4 regions of the Streptomyces sp. NPDC088810 genome follow, and region 1 is predicted to be linked to each of the others. Evidence: riboswitches for the same ligand, from Rfam matches in the RefSeq annotation. Region 1 holds a riboswitch; each other region holds the start of a gene.

Evidence for each region. A riboswitch is a leader RNA that binds a small molecule or an ion and turns the genes downstream of it on or off. The one in region 1 is predicted to bind cobalamin.
Region 2: linked by a shared signal. The riboswitch ahead of ACIP4Y_RS06410 (cobalamin biosynthesis protein) and the one ahead of ACIP4Y_RS13690 (CbtB-domain containing protein) in region 1 are both predicted to bind cobalamin.
Region 3: linked by a shared signal. The riboswitch ahead of ACIP4Y_RS03655 (prenyltransferase/squalene oxidase repeat-containing protein) and the one ahead of ACIP4Y_RS13690 (CbtB-domain containing protein) in region 1 are both predicted to bind cobalamin.
Region 4: linked by a shared signal. The riboswitch ahead of ACIP4Y_RS29060 (ribonucleoside-diphosphate reductase subunit alpha) and the one ahead of ACIP4Y_RS13690 (CbtB-domain containing protein) in region 1 are both predicted to bind cobalamin.

What each region holds. Positions count from the first base shown of each region.
Region 1 is NZ_JBIVJQ010000003.1:632,584-636,746, forward strand. It holds gene ACIP4Y_RS13680 (superoxide dismutase) at 380-1,027, shown strand; cobalamin riboswitch at 1,181-1,304, shown strand; gene ACIP4Y_RS13685 ((2Fe-2S) ferredoxin domain-containing protein) at 1,365-1,742, shown strand; cobalamin riboswitch at 1,844-1,985, shown strand; gene ACIP4Y_RS13690 (CbtB-domain containing protein) at 2,022-2,243, shown strand; gene ACIP4Y_RS13695 (CbtA family protein) at 2,266-3,018, shown strand; gene ACIP4Y_RS13700 (histidine phosphatase family protein) at 3,214-3,795, opposite strand; gene ACIP4Y_RS13705 (MFS transporter) at 4,035-4,163, shown strand, end outside.
Region 2 is NZ_JBIVJQ010000001.1:1,394,303-1,398,465, reverse strand. It holds gene ACIP4Y_RS06425 (lysozyme) at 1-181, shown strand, start outside; gene ACIP4Y_RS06420 (anion permease) at 325-1,578, shown strand; gene ACIP4Y_RS06415 (hypothetical protein) at 1,610-1,837, shown strand; cobalamin riboswitch at 1,963-2,105, shown strand; gene ACIP4Y_RS06410 (cobalamin biosynthesis protein) at 2,206-3,150, shown strand; gene ACIP4Y_RS06405 (cobyric acid synthase) at 3,147-4,163, shown strand, end outside.
Region 3 is NZ_JBIVJQ010000001.1:804,088-808,250, forward strand. It holds gene ACIP4Y_RS03650 (SCO2322 family protein) at 1-305, opposite strand, end outside; gene ACIP4Y_RS03655 (prenyltransferase/squalene oxidase repeat-containing protein) at 302-1,522, opposite strand; cobalamin riboswitch at 1,640-1,769, opposite strand; gene ACIP4Y_RS03660 (hypothetical protein) at 1,849-2,904, opposite strand; gene ACIP4Y_RS03665 (helix-turn-helix transcriptional regulator) at 3,155-3,748, shown strand; gene ACIP4Y_RS03670 (hypothetical protein) at 3,741-4,163, shown strand, end outside.
Region 4 is NZ_JBIVJQ010000010.1:257,310-261,472, reverse strand. It holds gene ACIP4Y_RS29060 (ribonucleoside-diphosphate reductase subunit alpha) at 1-1,631, opposite strand, end outside; cobalamin riboswitch at 1,757-1,891, opposite strand; gene mctP (monocarboxylate uptake permease MctP) at 2,120-3,748, opposite strand; gene ACIP4Y_RS29050 (DUF3311 domain-containing protein) at 3,745-4,008, opposite strand; gene ACIP4Y_RS29045 (GntR family transcriptional regulator) at 4,132-4,163, opposite strand, start outside.

The DNA of each region.
Region 1 (4,163 bases):
CCTGAGTGAGAGCCGGACGGACACGACACCAACGGACTCATGTCCCTCGGACGGCTGCAACTCCGAACGGGGGACGGCCCAGTGGGGACAAGGGGTGCACGCTGCGTCATTAGTCATATCGGGTGACTGACGGCCCGACGCGCGTGGTCCGCGCAGGGTCCCGGCCATGACACGGAGCCGGGGTACACGATCAGGGGAACTGACGTGCACTCGCCGCGCTGGCTCTCCCGCTCGGCGACGCCACCCGGCAGGCGCGGTGGGCGCTGCCGTGCCGGCCGACGTCACGAGTCCTAGGTCCAAGGCCTGATCGGCATGCGGCTGTTCTTGCTGTTAACGTGCACTTGCATCTCGTTCGCAATAATGTCGGAGGACGTTGGACATGGCGCTGTACACGCTCCCGGAGCTTCCGTACGACTACTCGGCGCTCGCACCGGTGATCAGCCCGGAGATCATCGAGCTGCACCACGACAAGCACCACGCGGCCTATGTGAAGGGCGCGAACGACACCGTGGAGCAGCTCGCCGAGGCACGGGACAAGGACGCCTGGGGGTCGATCAACGGCCTGGAGAAGAACCTGGCCTTCCATCTCTCCGGGCACATCCTGCACAGCATCTACTGGCAGAACATGACCGGTCCGAAGGACGGCGGTGGCGAGCCCCTAGCCGCCGACGGTGTCGGCGAGCTGGCCGAGGCCATCAAGGAGTCCTTCGGCTCCTTCGCCGCCTTCAGGACCCAGCTGTCCAAGGCCGCGGCCACCACGCAGGGTTCGGGCTGGGGCGTACTCGCCCACGAGCCGCTGAGCGGACGCCTGATCGTGGAGCAGGTCTACGACCACCAGGGCAACGTCGGCCAGGGCTCCACCCCGATCCTGGTCTTCGACGCCTGGGAGCACGCCTTCTACCTCCAGTACAAGAACCAGAAGGTGGACTTCATCGAGGCGATGTGGCAGGTCGTCAACTGGCAGGACGTGGCCCGTCGTTACGAGGCGGCCAAGTCCCGCACGGATCTGCTGCTGCTCGCCCCGTGACGCCGTAGTCCCGGAAGGGTCCTGCTCGTGATCGTCTTCTCACCGTTCACGGCAGGCGAGGGGCTCCCGCGGGAGCCCCTCCGAACGGCGGCCGGGTGACGGGCCGCCACCGGTGATGACATGATGACCGGCGACACAAGGCGACGGCGGTCCGAGGAAGCCGGTGCGAATCCGGCGCGGTCCCGCCACTGTGACCGGTGAGCGAGTCCCGGCAGGCCACCGCCCCCGAGCGGGGCGGGAAGGCGGGACGGGCGACGACCCGGGAGCCAGGAGACTCACGCGGTCGCCTCCTCAGGCGACACCGGGGCGGATCTCCCCGGGAGGGGAGCGGCGCGGTATGCCCGACAGGCCGACGGAAGAGACAGCGGGCGGACCGGTGCCGTGCCGGGTCGTCGTGTGCCGGGACTGCTGCTGTGGCAGCCCGAAGGTGACGGGTGATCACGCGGCGCAGACCGCGCGGTTGCGGGCGGAGGTGCCCGTGCGCATCTCCGACTGCCTCGACGTGTGCGACCAGGCCAACGTCATCGTCGTACAGCCCTCCGCGGCCGGCCGGGCCGCCGGCGCGCGACCGGTCTGGCTCGGGCTGGTCAACGACCCGGCCGCGACCGAGGACATCGTCACCTGGGTACGCGCCGGCGGTCCGGGCGTGGCGCCCCGGCCGGACATCCTCGACCTGTACGCCTTCACCCCACCGCGCCGGCGCGCGGAACCCTGAGCGGGACCAGTCGAATCGCGCCACCGCCGACCCACCGGGCACACGGCCGCCCACCCGGCACGAGAGGAAGATCACGCCGGTCGGAGGCGGTCTTGGCGGGGTGCCGGTCCCGCGGTACGGTCTGTCCGATATCGACGACGGCATGACGGAAGCCGGTGAGAATCCGGAACGGTCGCGCCACTGTGTGCGGGCCCCGCGAGGGTGCTCGCGAGTCAGACCCGGGGCCGTCGTCCTGTGCACCACCGAGATGGGACGCGAATTCCCAGAGGAGGTTCTGCCATGGCGCAGACCGTCGCCCCGCCGACAGCCACCACGCCCGCCGTCCCCGCCAAGCTGCCGCTGCAGGCGATAGCTCCCTGGGCGGTCTTCTTCGGCATCCTGATGCTGGTCCTGCTCTACTTCGTCGGCGCCGAGCAGGGCGCCACCTCCGTGTTCAACGGCACGGACGTCCACGAATGGGTGCACGACGCCCGCCATCTGCTCGGTTTCCCCTGCCACTGACGCGAGGGGACACCGCCCGCCCATGAATTCCGCAACCGTACGGAACCTCCTCGTACGGGGCATGCTCGCCGGCCTCGCGGCCGGCGTGCTCGCCCTGATCGCGGCCTATCTCCTCGGTGAGCCGAGCGTCGACAAGGCGATCGGCTTCGAGGAGGCCCACTCCCACGAGCACGAGGCGGAAGTCGTCTCGCGCTCCCTCCAGTCCACCGCGGGCCTCGCCACCGGCGTCCTCGTCTACGGGGTCGCCTTCGGCGGCATCGCCGCGCTCGCCTTCTGCTTCGCGCTCGGCCGGGTCGGCCGATTCGGCCCGCGCGCCACGGCACTGCTGCTGTCGGGCTGCGCGCTGCTCACCGTGTACGTCGTGCCGTTTTTGAAGTACCCGGCCAACCCGCCGTCGGTCGGCGACCCCGACACCATCGGCAAGCGGACCAGCCTGTACTTCCTGATGATGCTGCTCGGCGTCCTCCTGGCGGTCGCCGCGACCCTCCTCGGCAAACGCCTGGCGCCCGCGCTGGGCACCTGGTGGGCGACCGTGGCCGCGGTGGCCGCGTTCGCCGTCGCCGTCGGTCTGGCCTACGCGTTCCTGCCGGCCGTCAACGAGGTGCCGCAGGACTTCCCGGCCACCCTGCTGTGGCGGTTCCGGCTGTCCGCGTTGGCCATCCAGGCCGTCCTGTGGGGCGGATTCGGGCTCGCCTTCGGCGAGTTGGCCGAGCGGCTGCTGAACCCCCGGCCGGTCAGGGCCGAGAGCGCGCGAGCGGTTCCGGCCGCGCACTGACCTCTTCCGGACGACAGAGGGCCCTTCGGAACCAACCGGGGGCCCTCCGGCGTTCTCCGGACACCGACGCTCACCGGGCCCGCCCCGGCAGCGGCACGACACCCCCAGCCGCGCCGGGTGCCCGACCGCGGCTGTCTGCGCTGCACGGTGGCCGCGTCTGCTCCGCCGGCACCGCGCAGCGCGGGCCGGCAGACCCTAGTCCGCGTGCGGCGCCGCCAGCGGACGCCCCAGCCGCAGATTCCACCGCCCGGTCCGGCCGCTGAGTTCGGTCACGGTCAGCGGTGGCACATCGAGACGCCAGAAGAGCGCGGCAGACAGGTTCAGCGCCTCCACGACCGCGGCCCGCACCACCTCCGGTTCGACCACGGCGAGCGTACGACCCTCCACGGCTCGGGCGTCGGCGAGCCAGCGCGCGATCCGTCCGCACAGGTCCCGGACCGACTCGCCGCCATGGGGTGCGCAGGCGGGGTCGGTGAGCCAGCGCCCCACCGCCTCCGGCTCGGCGGCCCCCACCTCGTCCAGCGTGCGGCCCCGCCAGCGGCCCACATCCAGACCGGCCAGGTCCGCTGCCGGCACGCCGTCCAGACCCAGTGCCGCGGCCGTCTCACGACAGCGCACGCCGGGGGAGACCAGCACCCGCGCCGCGGAGGGCAGCGACCCGGCCGCCGAACGGGCCCGCGCCGCACCGCCGTCGTCGAGAGAGCCGCCGTCGTCGAAGCGGGCCTGCCGCAGCGAGACGCTCATGGCGGGCGAGACGAGAAGGACTCGGCTGGTCACACGGTCGCTCCTGTCACTGGTGTCCTGGGCGCGGGACTCGGCCGGGCAAGGCCCCTGCGGACGCCGGCACCGGCGGCGAGCACCTCCTCGTCCTCCGAGCCGCCCACCGCGTGCCGCGCCCTCGCGAACTTAGCATCCGCACGAGGTGCACCATCCGCGGATACGCAGGCCTCGGCTGCACGAGGCCCGGTGCGGCGACGGTGTGCGGCATGCTTCGGCATGGGGGTTGCGGAGGCGCCGTGGGCGAGAGAGCAGCGGGGACGGAAGGGCCGGGGCCGGGCGGGATGGGGCCGTGGCGGTTCGTCGTGTGGTTCGGCGTGGTCAGCCTGCTCGCCGACTTCGTGTACGAGGGGGCCCGCTCCGTCACC
Region 2 (4,163 bases), on a different contig from region 1:
CTTCTCCTCCTCGAACCCCCTGTGGATCGCCCGGCACGGCACCTCGCGGCCGGGAACGCTGCCGGGCGGCTGGCACTACTGGACGTTCTGGCAGTACGCCACCACGGGCCGGCTGCCGGGTGACCAGAATCTCTTCAACGGCTCCCTGAGCCGGCTGCAGATCCTGGCGCGGGGCCGGTAGCCAAGCGGCGCCTGGGGCGAGGGACACAAGCGGAATCTCTCGCGCGCGTTACTGACACCCTCGCGCCCGCCTCAGTTCATCTTCCGTTCACCCAGGTTGCCTACGTTCGACCAGCCAATGACCTCGAACGATTGCCTGGGTAAATGGAAAGCTTCTCGCTGATCCTCGCGATAGTGGTCGTCACCGCTCTCGCGTTCGATTTCACGAACGGTTTCCACGACACCGCGAACGCGATGGCCACCACCATCTCCACAGGCGCCCTGAAGCCGAAGATCGCGGTGACCATGTCCGCCGTCCTCAATCTTGTGGGCGCCTTCCTCTCCGTGGAGGTCGCGAACACGATCTCCAAGGGTCTCGTCGACGAGACCGGCATCCGTCCCGAGGTCATCTTCGCCGCCCTGGTCGGCGCGATCCTCTGGAACCTGCTGACCTGGCTGGTGGGCCTGCCCTCCAGCTCCTCGCACGCCCTGATGGGCGGCCTGGTCGGCGCCACCGTCGCCTCCGCCGGCTTCGGCGCCGTCCACGGTGACGTCCTGGTCACCAAGGTGCTGCTGCCGGCCGTCGCCGCGCCGATCGTCGCGGGCCTGGCCTCGCTGCTGGCCACCCGGTTCTCCTACGGCATCGGCGGGACCGCGGACGGCGAGGCCACCCGCAAGGGCTACCGCGCCGGCCAGATCGCCTCCGCCGGCCTGGTCTCCCTGGCCCACGGCACCAACGACGCCCAGAAGACGATGGGCATCATCACCCTCGCCCTCGTGGCCGGCGGCTCGCTCGCCCCCGGCTCGAACCCTCCCACCTGGGTGATCCTCTCCGCCGGCCTGGCCATCGCGCTCGGCACCTACATCGGCGGCTGGCGCATCATCCGCACCATGGGCAAGGGCCTGACCGACCTGGAGCCGCGCCAGGGCTTCGCCGCGCAGACCAGCGCCGCGACCGCCATCCTGGCCTCCTCGCACCTCGGCTTCTCCCTCTCCACCACGCACGTCGTCTCCGGCTCGGTGATGGGCGCGGGCCTGGGCCGCAAGGGCGGTGTGGTCCGCTGGTCCACCGCGACCCGCATGTTCGTCGCCTGGGCGCTGACCCTGCCGGCCGCCGCGCTGGTCGGCGCCGGTGCCGAGTTCGTCACCGGCCTGGGTGACTGGGGCACCGCCGTCGTCGCCGTCTTCCTCGTCGCCGCGAGCGCCGCGATCTGGAAGATCTCCCGCCGCGAGGTCGTCGACCACACCAACGTGGTCGAGGAGACCGACGAGCCGGCCGGCGTGGTCACCACCGCCATCGCCGCCGTGATCCCGCCGCCCACCGGCACGGTCGCCGCCGATCTGGACCTCGCGTTCCCGCAGCAGACCACCGCCCCCGCCGAACCGGCCACGGCCAGCCCGCCGGCCGCCGCGGTCTGACCCCGAGCACCCGGTTACCGAAGGAAGCACTATGAAGATCGACTGGGCAGCCCTGGGCTCCGTGTTCGGCGTCAGCCTCGTGGTCACGGTGGGCCTGGTGGCCCTGTTCACCCTCGGCATCGCGGGCCTGAACCGCCGCGAGAAGGCCGTGGCGCAGGGCGGCTCCGCCGGCCTCGCCGTCACCGGCGCCTACCTCTGCTTCGCGGCGTGCGCGGCGGCGGTGGCGTACGGCATCAACCTGATCGTGGCCAAGGCCTGACCGATCCACCCAAAGGCTCCCCTCCCCGCGGAGGGGAGCCTTTGCCGTAGCCCCGAACGGCCCGCACGCCCCGCGGTGTGGGGATCGGCACACTCTCCCCTCCCAGGTCAAAGGCAAGTTGACGGCCGTTCCGGGGGCGTGGTGGACTGCCCGGGCCATGTACGGCGGCAGGAGAGGAAGCCGGTGCGAATCCGGCGCGGTCCCGCCACTGTCACCGGGGAATGAACCCCGGGAGCCAGGAACTCTCACCGCCGATTCACGTCGAACCAGGGCGCGGACACCCTGAGTGAGGACACATATCGCCATGCTCGGCTGCCCATCGAGGACCCGTACCAGGCCCGTTCCCGTCCCCACGGCCGGTTGAGCCGATGGGTGCCGATCGCACATACGCGTACGGCGCCGCCGCCGGCGTCCTGGGGGACCTGCTTCTCGGCGATCCGCGCCGCGGGCATCCCGTCGCCGCGTTCGGCCGGGCGGCGGGCGCCGTGGAAGGCGCGTTGTGGCACGACCACCGCGGCTGGGGCGCCCTGCACACCGCCGTGTGCGCCGGCGGCGCCGTCGCGCTCGGGGCGCTGGCCGCGCGTGCCGTACGCCCCTCCCGTACCGCCTCCGTCGCGCTGACCGCCGCCGCCACCTGGGCCGTCGTGGGCGGCACCTCGCTCGCCCGGGAGGCCCGCACGATCGGGCGCGCGCTGGAGTCCGGGGACGTCGAGGCGGCCCGGGCGCGGCTGCCCCACCTGTGCGGCCGGGACCCGCAGGCGCTGGACGCCGACGGCATCGCCCGGGCCGTGGTCGAGTCGGTCGCGGAGAACACCTCCGACGCGGTGGTGGGCGCCCTCGTGTGGGGCGCGGCGGCCGGGGTTCCGGGGCTCCTCGGCTTCCGGGCGGTCAACACCCTGGACGCGATGGTGGGTCACAGGTCGCCCCGCTTCCGGCGCTTCGGCTGGGCCGCCGCCCGCCTCGACGACGTCGCCGGCTGGCCGGGGGCCCGGCTGACCGCCGTACTCGCCGCCGCGGCCGGACCGGATCCGCGGGGCGCCCTGCGCGCCTGGAAGGCCGACGCGCGCCGGCACCCGAGCCCCAACGCCGGGCCCGTGGAGGCCTCCTTCGCGGGTGCCCTCGGCGTCCGCCTGGGCGGGACGCTCTCCTACGGCGGCCGGGTCGAGCACCGCCCGGTGCTCAACGGCGCCACCGGACGGCCGGTCCGGGTCACCGACATCGACCGGGCCGTACGGCTCTCCCGCCGCGTCGGCCTGCTCGCCCTCGGCAGCACGCTCGCCGTGCGCCGACTGCTGAAAGGACGCGGGAAGTGAACGGTGGTCTCCTCGTCGCCGGCACAACCTCCGACGCCGGCAAGAGCGTCGTGACGGCCGGTATCTGCCGCTGGCTGGTCCGCCAGGGCGTGAAGGTCGCGCCGTTCAAGGCCCAGAACATGTCCCTCAATTCGTTCGTGACGCGCGAGGGCGCCGAGATCGGCCGGGCGCAGGCGATGCAGGCCCAGGCCTGCCGGATCGAGCCGACCGCGCTGATGAACCCGGTGCTGCTCAAGCCCGGCGGCGAGCAGAGCAGCCAGGTGGTGCTGCTCGGCAAGCCGGTGGGCGAGCTGAGCGCGCGCGGGTACCACGGCGGGCGCCAGCAGCGGCTGCTGGGCACGGTGCTGGACTGCCTGGCCGAGTTGCGGGGCACGTATGACGCGGTGATCTGTGAGGGGGCGGGCAGCCCGGCCGAGATCAACCTGCGGCGGACCGACATCGTCAACATGGGGATCGCGCGCAACGCGCGGCTGCCCGTGCTCGTCGTGGGCGACATCGACCGCGGGGGTGTCTTCGCGTCCTTCTTCGGCACGGTCGCCCTGCTCTCGCCGGAGGACCAGGAGCTGATCGCCGGGTTCCTGGTGAACAAGTTCCGCGGCGACGTCTCCCTGCTGGAGCCCGGCCTGGACATGCTCCGGGATCTCACCGGACGGCGGACGTACGGTGTGCTGCCCTTCCGGCACGGGCTCGGCATCGATGAGGAGGACGGGCTGCGGGTGTCGCTGCGGGGCACCGTACGGGAGTCCACGGTCACGCCCCCGGTCGGCGAGGACGTGCTGCGGGTCGCCGTGTGCGCGATCCCGCTGATGTCCAACTTCACCGACGTGGACGCGCTGGCCGCCGAACCGGGTGTCGTGGTGCGGTTCGTGGACCGGCCGGAGGAGCTGGCGGACGCCGACCTCGTGGTGGTCCCGGGCACGCGCGGGACCGTACGGGCGCTCCAGTGGCTGCGGGAGCGGGGGCTGGCCGACGCCCTCGTCCGGCGGGCCGCGGAAGGGCGCCCGGTCCTCGGC
Region 3 (4,163 bases), on a different contig from region 1:
GCGACACGCTTCGTACCGGAAGCGGCGGGCGTACCGGCGCAGATGGAGGTGAAGTCCGCCGTACCGCGCGGCCGGCTCGCGTCCGCCGAGTCCGCGCTCACCGCGAACCGGAAGCCCTGCACCGCGCCGTCGTCGGGGCGGACGGTCGCCGGCCCCTGGGTGGCGTACGTCCAGTGCCCGCCGGCGCGCTCCCAGAAGGACCAGTAGCGGTAGCCGGCGGCCCCGGCCGGCCCGGCGGAGGCGAGGAGTAGCAGCGCGGCGAGCCCGGCGGCGAGCACCGGCACGGCACGGCGGACGACGGTCACGGCCGGCGCTTCTTCCGGCCGCTCAGCAGGAAGCCGATACCGATGCCGGCGACGAGCCCGACGCCGACGATCCACCAGACACCGGTGTTCGAGTCGTCGGACTTCTCCGTGCTCTCCGAGTGCCCCGTGGCGGAGTCCATGTACGGGGCCGGGCCGAGCGCGTTGAGGGAGCTGACCAGGCTGGTGCCGTTGAAGTCGCCCGGCTGCTCGCCGATCGCGTGGGCGGCGAGGATGAGCTGGGCGTACGCGGCCGGGCCGCTCTGCACCGCCCACGGGCCGGCGTTCTTCTCCAGCCAGGCGTACGCCTTCTTCGCCGGCTCGGTCCGGCCGTCCGCGGCGAGCGCGACGACGGCGTCCGCGGTGTTGCCGTAGTCCGGCTGGTCCTTGGCGCCGGGCAGGGTCGACCGGAGGTGCCCGGTCTTCGCGAGGGTCGTCGCCAGGTACGCGCCGGCGTTGTCGGCGACCTGCTCGCGGGTGGGGTGGTCGGCCTCCGCGCAGGCGTCCTGCGCCGGGGACTTGCCGGCCTCCGCCGCGAACCCCTTGCCGAGCGCGCCCAGCACGCCGGCCGCCGTCGCGTCCGCGTTGGCGAGCAGCTTGCCCTTCTTGTCCGGCTGGTAGGCGAGGGCGCCGCCGCCGTCCTGGTCGCAGGGGATGGACCAGGCGGGCAGCGCGTCGTACGGCGACTTGCCGGACGTGTGGACGCTCGCCGGGTCGGTGCCGGCCGCGGTGAGCGCGCCGATGACGACGGAGGTGGAGTTGGCGTCGCTGGAGCCGCCCGGGTAGTAACCCCAGCCGCCGTCCTTGTTCTGCACGGACTTCAGCCAGTTCACGGCCTTGCCGACGGCACCGCCGTGTCCGCCGGTCGCGGCCAGGGCCTGGACGGCGGCGGCCGTGCTGTTGGTGTCGGACTTGGTCTTGCCGTCGCAGGGCTTGGCGGTGTCGGCGCGGAAGGCGGCGAAGGAGCCGTTCGCGCACTGCTGCCCGCCGAGCCAGTCCACGGCCGCGGGGGCGGGCCGGTAGCCGAGGGTGCGCTGGGCGAGCAGCGTGAGCGACTGCCGCCACACGCCGTCGTACGTCGGGTCGCTCTTGCCGTACAGGCCGTGCGGGACCGTCGCCTTCGGCGGCGCGGACGGGGACGGGTCGGCGGCCGTGGCGGGCGCGGCGGCGGCCAGCACGCCTACGGCGGCGAGAGCCGCGGCACTGCGGCGGACGTTCATGGTCGGCGACTGCCTCTCCTGTGGGGAGCCGGGCAGCGCACGGGAGACACCCCGGGCGGCTCGGCTCCGTAGACCTCGACGGTGCCGTGCGCGGCGGACCGCCGGCGCACGCGAGCCGGTCAACGTCCCGCCCGGGGCAGTCCGGCTCACCGCCCCTTCCGGCGGCACACGGTTGCGGGTCAGCGCCGGAATTACACCGGCTTCCCCCCGTACGGGTGTGATGACGACCCCGCCACTTTACCGGCCGCCCCGCGGAGGCCGAGGGGTGGCTGTGGGCACAGGGGGGCGGTGATTGGGGTCACGGGCCGGGGGGCGGTGGACGGGGCCTAGGCCGCGTACACGTCGGTCGTCGGCAGGACCGTTGCCGTCAGGTGGCGGGCCAGGCGGCGCAGGGCCGTTTCGCAGTCCGTGGGGTTGTCGGCCGTGACCACCCAGTGGGCCAGGCGGTCGCCGGTGTTCGCGTGCGGGGCCGCCGTCACCGGGGCGCCTGGGCGGTGGGTGAGGAGCATGCGGTCGGCGGCCGGGTCGTGGTCGGCGGCGGGGTCCAGGCGGAGGTGGGTCAGGCGGCCGGTCACGGTCGGGTAGGCGAACTGGACGGCGGCGGCACGCTGGCGGGTGGGGGTCAGTTCGGGGTGCCGGCCGGTGGCGAGGGCGGCCGCGGCGGCGGCCAGGTCGACACCGGTGGCGCGTTCCACGAGCAGCGGGATCAGGTCGCCGGGGAGGTGCGGGGCGACGTCGAGGACGCGGGGGCCGCGGGCCGTCAGCCGGAGGGTGACGTGCGCGACCGTGTGGGCCAGGCCCAGGGCGCGGACGGTCCGCTCGACGCACTGGCGCAGGAAACGGTTGTGCAGGAGGCCGTCGTGGGCGTGGACGCAGTGCCGCAGCGCGACACGGGCGGGCGGCGGGCCCGGGGTCGTACGGGTGAGGGCGACGATGCGGACCTCGTCGTCCAGGACCACCGTCTCGGCGGACACCAGCGGGTCGGGCGTCTGCTCCGGGTCACCGGGGCCGGCCGTCGGCAGCCGGTGCCGCAGGAGCAGGGCCTGTAACGCCACCGGGTCGGCGCAGGCCGCGGCCGTCTCGTACGGCAGGCCCGGTAAGCCCAGCCGGCCGGTGATCCGCGCGGCGGCGGCCAGGTGCTCGGTGGACCAGGTCAGGACGCCGGCGACCGGATGCCCGGCCGTGTGGGCCAGGACCGCCTCCGCCGCCTGGGTCTCCCGGGCCGGGTCGGCCGCGAGGTGCGCCGAGAGGTACGGGCGCGCCCAGGCGGGCGGGTCCGGGTCGACCAGGACGACCGGGCGGAGCGCGGCGATCCGGGCCAGCGGGAACTCGTCGCACGTCTCCCGGCGGCCGGCCCCGAGGAGCACGACGGGCTGCGCCATGGTGCCTGGACCTTCCTCGAGGAGAGGGCGGACAAGAAACACCCCGGGTGCCGCTCCCCCATAGGCGGCACCCGGGGCGGGTCGGATCTTGCTCTCCGTGCAGTGATCCTCACCCACGGCGCCCCTAACTGTCAACGATAGCTGCGTTATTAGGCAGGGAGCGTTGTCACGTCTGGTCGCCGAACGGGCGAACGGGTAGCCTCGCGTCAGCCCAGCCACCGAACGGATGACACGCCCAGGGGGGACCTCGGTGAGTGACGCCTACGCCTCGCTGGCCGATGTCCTGGACCGGCTCGGCGAGTTGACCGGCCGCCCCGGACGACTGCCGGAGGCCCTCGACGTGGCCGGCCTCTCCTACCGCACCGGCATCCCCGTGGGCGTCGTCGTCGAACTGCTCTCCGGCGGCCGGGCCCCCGAGGCCTGCCTGGCCCAACGCGTGCGCCAGCGGCTGGACTTCATCCGTGAGAGCCGGCGCCGCCCGGACGGCAAGCGGTACTCGCTGGACGAGCTGGCCCGGATCGCCGGAACCAGCCGGCAGTGGCTGAGCGAGTGGCGCAAGAGCGGGATGCCGAGCCTGGAACACGCCGACCGGCTGCGCCGCTTCTTCGGCCTGCCCGCGGGCTTCTTCACGGCGGACGAGCCGGAGGCGCTGCACGAGGCGCTGCAACCGGTGCTGCAGGCCCTGGAGGCCGAGGCGGACCCGCTGTTGCGGCTGCGCGAGAGCGGGCTGGTACGACTGGCCGCCCGGGCCCCGCAGATGAACGCCCGGCAGCTCGCCACCCTCGCCGACCTGGCCGAGATGATCATTGCCTCCGAGCGGGCGGAGGGCACCGGGCGTGCCTGAACCGACCGCCGGGGCCCCGAAGCCGGCCAGGCGTCCTCGGCCGGCGGCCCCCTCCAAGCACCCGAGGTCCCCGAGGCGCTTCCTCGACCGGCTCGTACGCGACACCGTCCGCGGCCTCACCCCGCCGACCGGGCCGGAGGCCTTCCTGCACGCGCTGTGCGCCACGCTCAGTCCCCAGCTGGACCGCCCGGTCCGGCTCAAGTTCGTCGCCTTCCCGCCGGGCCTCGACGTCTCCGGGATCACCCTGGCACGGGACGAGGACTACATCGTCGTGGTCGAGGAACGCGCCCCGGACCCGCACAAGTTCGTCATCGCCGGGCACGAGATCGGCCACATCCACTACGGCACGCTGGACGTGCACTACCCGGCCGGACTGCCCGCCGCCGCCCGCCGGCTGCTGTCCCGCGCCGAGGAC
Region 4 (4,163 bases), on a different contig from region 1:
TAGGCGGCGAGCATGATCCGCTCGGCGATCCGCGTGGAGAGGGCCTTGGCCTGGGGGGAGTCGAAGGGCAGGCGCAGCTTGAAGAAGACGTCCTGCAGGCCCATCGCGCCGAGGCCGACCGGGCGCCACTTGGCGTTGGAGCGGCCCGCCTGCTCGGTCGGGTAGAAGTTGATGTCCACCACGCGGTCGAGGAAGGTCACGGCGGTGCGGACGGTCTCGTCCAGGCGCTCCCAGTCGATGTCCTCGCCCTGCACGAAGGCGCCGAGGTTGATGGAGCCGAGGTTGCAGACGGCGGTCTCGCCGTCGCTTGTGACCTCCAGGATCTCGGTGCAGAGGTTGGAGGAGTGGATGACGTTGCCGGGCAGGGCGGTCTGGTTCGCGGTGCGGTTGGCGGCGTCCTTGAAGGTCATCCAGCCGTTGCCGGTCTGCGCCAGGGTGCGCATCATCCGGCCGTACAACTCCCGCGCGGGGAGCGTCTTCTTGGCCAGTCCGGCGGCTTCGGCCTTGCGGTAGGCGGCGTCGAACTCCTCGCCCCACAGGTCGACCAGTTCGGGGACGTCGGCGGGGGAGAACAGCGACCACTGCTCGTCGGCGTTGACCCGGCGCATGAACTCGTCCGGGATCCAGTGCGCGAGGTTGAGGTTGTGGGTGCGGCGGGCGTCCTCGCCGGTGTTGTCCCGCAGCTCCAGGAACTCCTCGATGTCGGAGTGCCAGGTCTCCAGGTAGACCGCGGCCGCGCCCTTGCGCCGGCCGCCCTGGTTCACCGCGGCCACGGAGGCGTCCAGGGTCTTCAGGAACGGCACGATGCCGTTGGAGTGCCCGTTCGTCCCCCGGATCAGCGAACCCCGCGAGCGGATGCGGGAGTACGACAGGCCGATGCCGCCGGCGTGCTTGGAGAGCCGGGCGACCTGGTGGTAGCGGTCGTAGATGGAGTCCAGCTCGTCCAGCGGCGAGTCCAGCAGGTAGCAGGACGACATCTGGGGGTGCCGGGTGCCGGAGTTGAACAGGGTGGGGGAGGACGGCAGGTAGTCCAGGCGGCTCATCAGGCCGTACAGGGACGCGACTTCGTCCACCGAGCGGGTCGTGTCGTCCTCCGCCAGACCGCTCGCCACGCGCAGCATGAAGTGCTGGGGCGTCTCGATCACCTTGCGGGTGATCGGGTGGCGCAGCAGGTAACGGGAGTAGAGGGTGCGCAGGCCGAAGTAGCCGAACCGGTCGTCGGCGGAGGCGTCGACCAGCGCGTCGAGCCGCTCGGCGTGCAGGCGCACGAACTCGGCGGTGCGGTCGGCGATGAGGCCCTCGCGGTGCCCGACCACGACGGACTCGGTGAAGGACGTCACGCCCTGCGAGGCGGCCTCGTCCCGGATGGTGAGGGTCAGCAGCCGGGCGGCCAGCTTCGAGTAGGCGGGGTCCTCGGAGATCAGGCCGGCGGCCGCCTCCGTGGCCAGCTCACGCAGCTCCGCCTCGTCGGCCCGCGCGGACCGGCCGCGCAACGCGGCGGCGGCGATCCGGCCCGGGTCCGCGTCGGGCAGGTCGGCGGTCAGCTCGGTCAGGGTCCGCAGCAGTGCGGTACCGGGACCGTCGGTCTCCAGCTCGCTGACTGAAGCCGGGTCGGCTGGCGCGATGGTCACGTGGGGCTCTCCCTCGCTCGGCACGGGGGCCTGGCGGAGGGCAGGGGGCAGCCACGAGCGCGCACGGCGTCGCGTCCACCGGCCCACTCCACGAGGCCCGGACGTTCAGAACCCACCCGGACCGGACGTCCGGGTGTGCTGCCGACAGGTCCTCGGACTCAACAGGCGTGCGGATGCACGCAGGTACACCGTTGCGGGACAGTTCCGGACTCACACCGGATTCCCCTGCGGCGACAGCGATCACGAGCATACATCTAGTGCCGGGTTCCCGTGGCACCCCCAGATGTTGTGCCGGTCCGGTGTCGGAGAGGCAACTCGTACGTCGGCCTGTCCCGGCCGCAGGGCCGGCCGGGGGCCACCGGAGGCGACGACGGTGTCATGGGCCCCGGCTGTGATCGCGCCCGGTCGTCGTACGCGTCGGGAGCGGCCCGCCGGTACGACGACGGGCCGCCGGAGGTGCCTCCGACGGCCCGTCGAGCGGCGGCTGCCTAGTGGCTGGCGCCTGCGGTCGCGGGGGGCAGCTCCACCTGGACGCCCGGGTCGCCGGCGTCGGCCGTGTAGTCCTCCGGCCTGGTCTCGTCGACGCCGTCGGGGGCCTTCACGGCCCGCAGGACGACGGTCAGGACCACGGTCACCGCAACGTTCAGGACGAACGCCGTCAGGCCGATGTAGCCGATCTCGCCGATGCCCGGGATCTCCTTGGCGTTGCCGCCGAAGTGCTTCTGGGTCGGCGAGGCGATGCCGTACGCGGCGGCCGTGCCGTAGATCATGCCGACCGCCCAGCCGGTGAGCAGTGCCCAGCGGTGGAACCAGCGGGTGAACAGGCCGCCGACCAGGGCCGGGAAGGTCTGCAGGATCCAGATGCCGCCCAGCAGCTGGAAGTTGATCGCGACGGTCTTGTCCATGGTGAGGACGAAGACCAGGGCGCCGACCTTCACCAGCAGCGAGACCAGCTTGGAGACCTTGGTCTCCTGCGCGGCCGTGGCGTCGGGCTTGATGAAGTCCTTGTAGATGTTGCGGGTGAAGAGGTTGGCCGCCGCGATGGACATGATTGCCGCCGGGACCAGGGCGCCGATGCCGATCGCCGCGAAGGCCACGCCCGCGAACCAGTCCGGGAACATGTCCTCGAACAGCTGCGGGATGGCCAGCTGGCCGTTGGTGACCTTCACTCCGGCCGCGATCGCCATGAAGCCCAGCAGGGCCAGCAGACCCAGCATGAGGGAGTACAGCGGCAGGATCGTGGTGTTGCGGCGGATCACCTCACGGCTCCTGGACGACAGGGTCGCGGTGATCGAGTGCGGGTACATGAACAGCGCCAGCGCGGAGCCGAGGGCCAGCGTGGCGTACGTCCACTGGTTCGCGTCCGCCGGCGCCAGCGCGCCGCGCGGCTTGTTCGTGGCCGGATTCACCTGGCTGAACGCGTGGCCCGCCTTGGCGAAGATGTCGTCGAACCCGCCCAGCTTGATCGGGATGTAGATGATCGCCACACCGATGACGATGTAGATCAGCGTGTCCTTGACGAACGCGATCAGCGCGGGGGCGCGCAGGCCGGAGGAGTACGTGTAGGCCGCCAGCACACCGAAGGCGATCAGCAGCGGCAGGTCCTTCACGAACCAGTTGGTGTTCTCGCCGCCGCCGACGCCCATCACGTCCAGCACCGCCTGGATGCCGACCAGCTGGAGCGCGATGTACGGCATGGTCGCCAGGATGCCGGTCACCGCCACCGCCAGCGACAGGCCCTTCGAGCCGAACCGGCCGCGCACGAAGTCGGAGGTGGTGACGTACCCGTGCCGGTGCGAGACCGACCACAGGCGCGGCAGGAAGGTGAAGATCAGCGGGTACACCAGGATCGTGTACGGCACCGCGAAGAAGCCGGACGCGCCCGCCGCGTAGATCGCCGCCGGTACCGCGACGAAGGTGTACGCCGTGTACAGGTCACCGCCGAGCAGGAACCAGGTGATCCAGGTGCCGAAGGACCGGCCGCCCAGACCCCATTCGTCCAGGGACTGCTCGTTCTCGGCCCTGCGCCAGCGCGCGGCCAGGAAGCCCATGACCGTGACGGCCAGGAAGAAGAAGATGAAGACGCCGAGCGCGACGCCGTTGACGCCGTCCTTCACTTCGCCGCACCCCCCTGCGCGCCCTGGCGGGAGCGCTGGTCACGCTGCCAGAGCTTGTACGCCAGCATGGTGAGCGCGGTGGAGATCAGCACCCAGAGCATCTGGTACCAGTAGAAGAACGGGATCCCGATGAACGCGGGATCCGTCTTGGCGTACGAGCCGACCCAGAGCATCGCCACGAAGGGCGCGACGAGACACAGGGCGATGATCACCCGGCCCGGTGTCACCACCGGCGGTCTCACTTCAGGCGTTTCGGACATGCCACGGCTCCGTCCCCTCGCTGATCACCTGTGTAATGCGCAGGCAATCTAGGTGACGCCGTCGTGGGAGTGGAAGACCTCGTCCGCATATCGGTATCTCGATTCGGCGAACGTGCCCGGCGGTTACTCCGCGGGCCGCTTCAGCCGGGCCACGA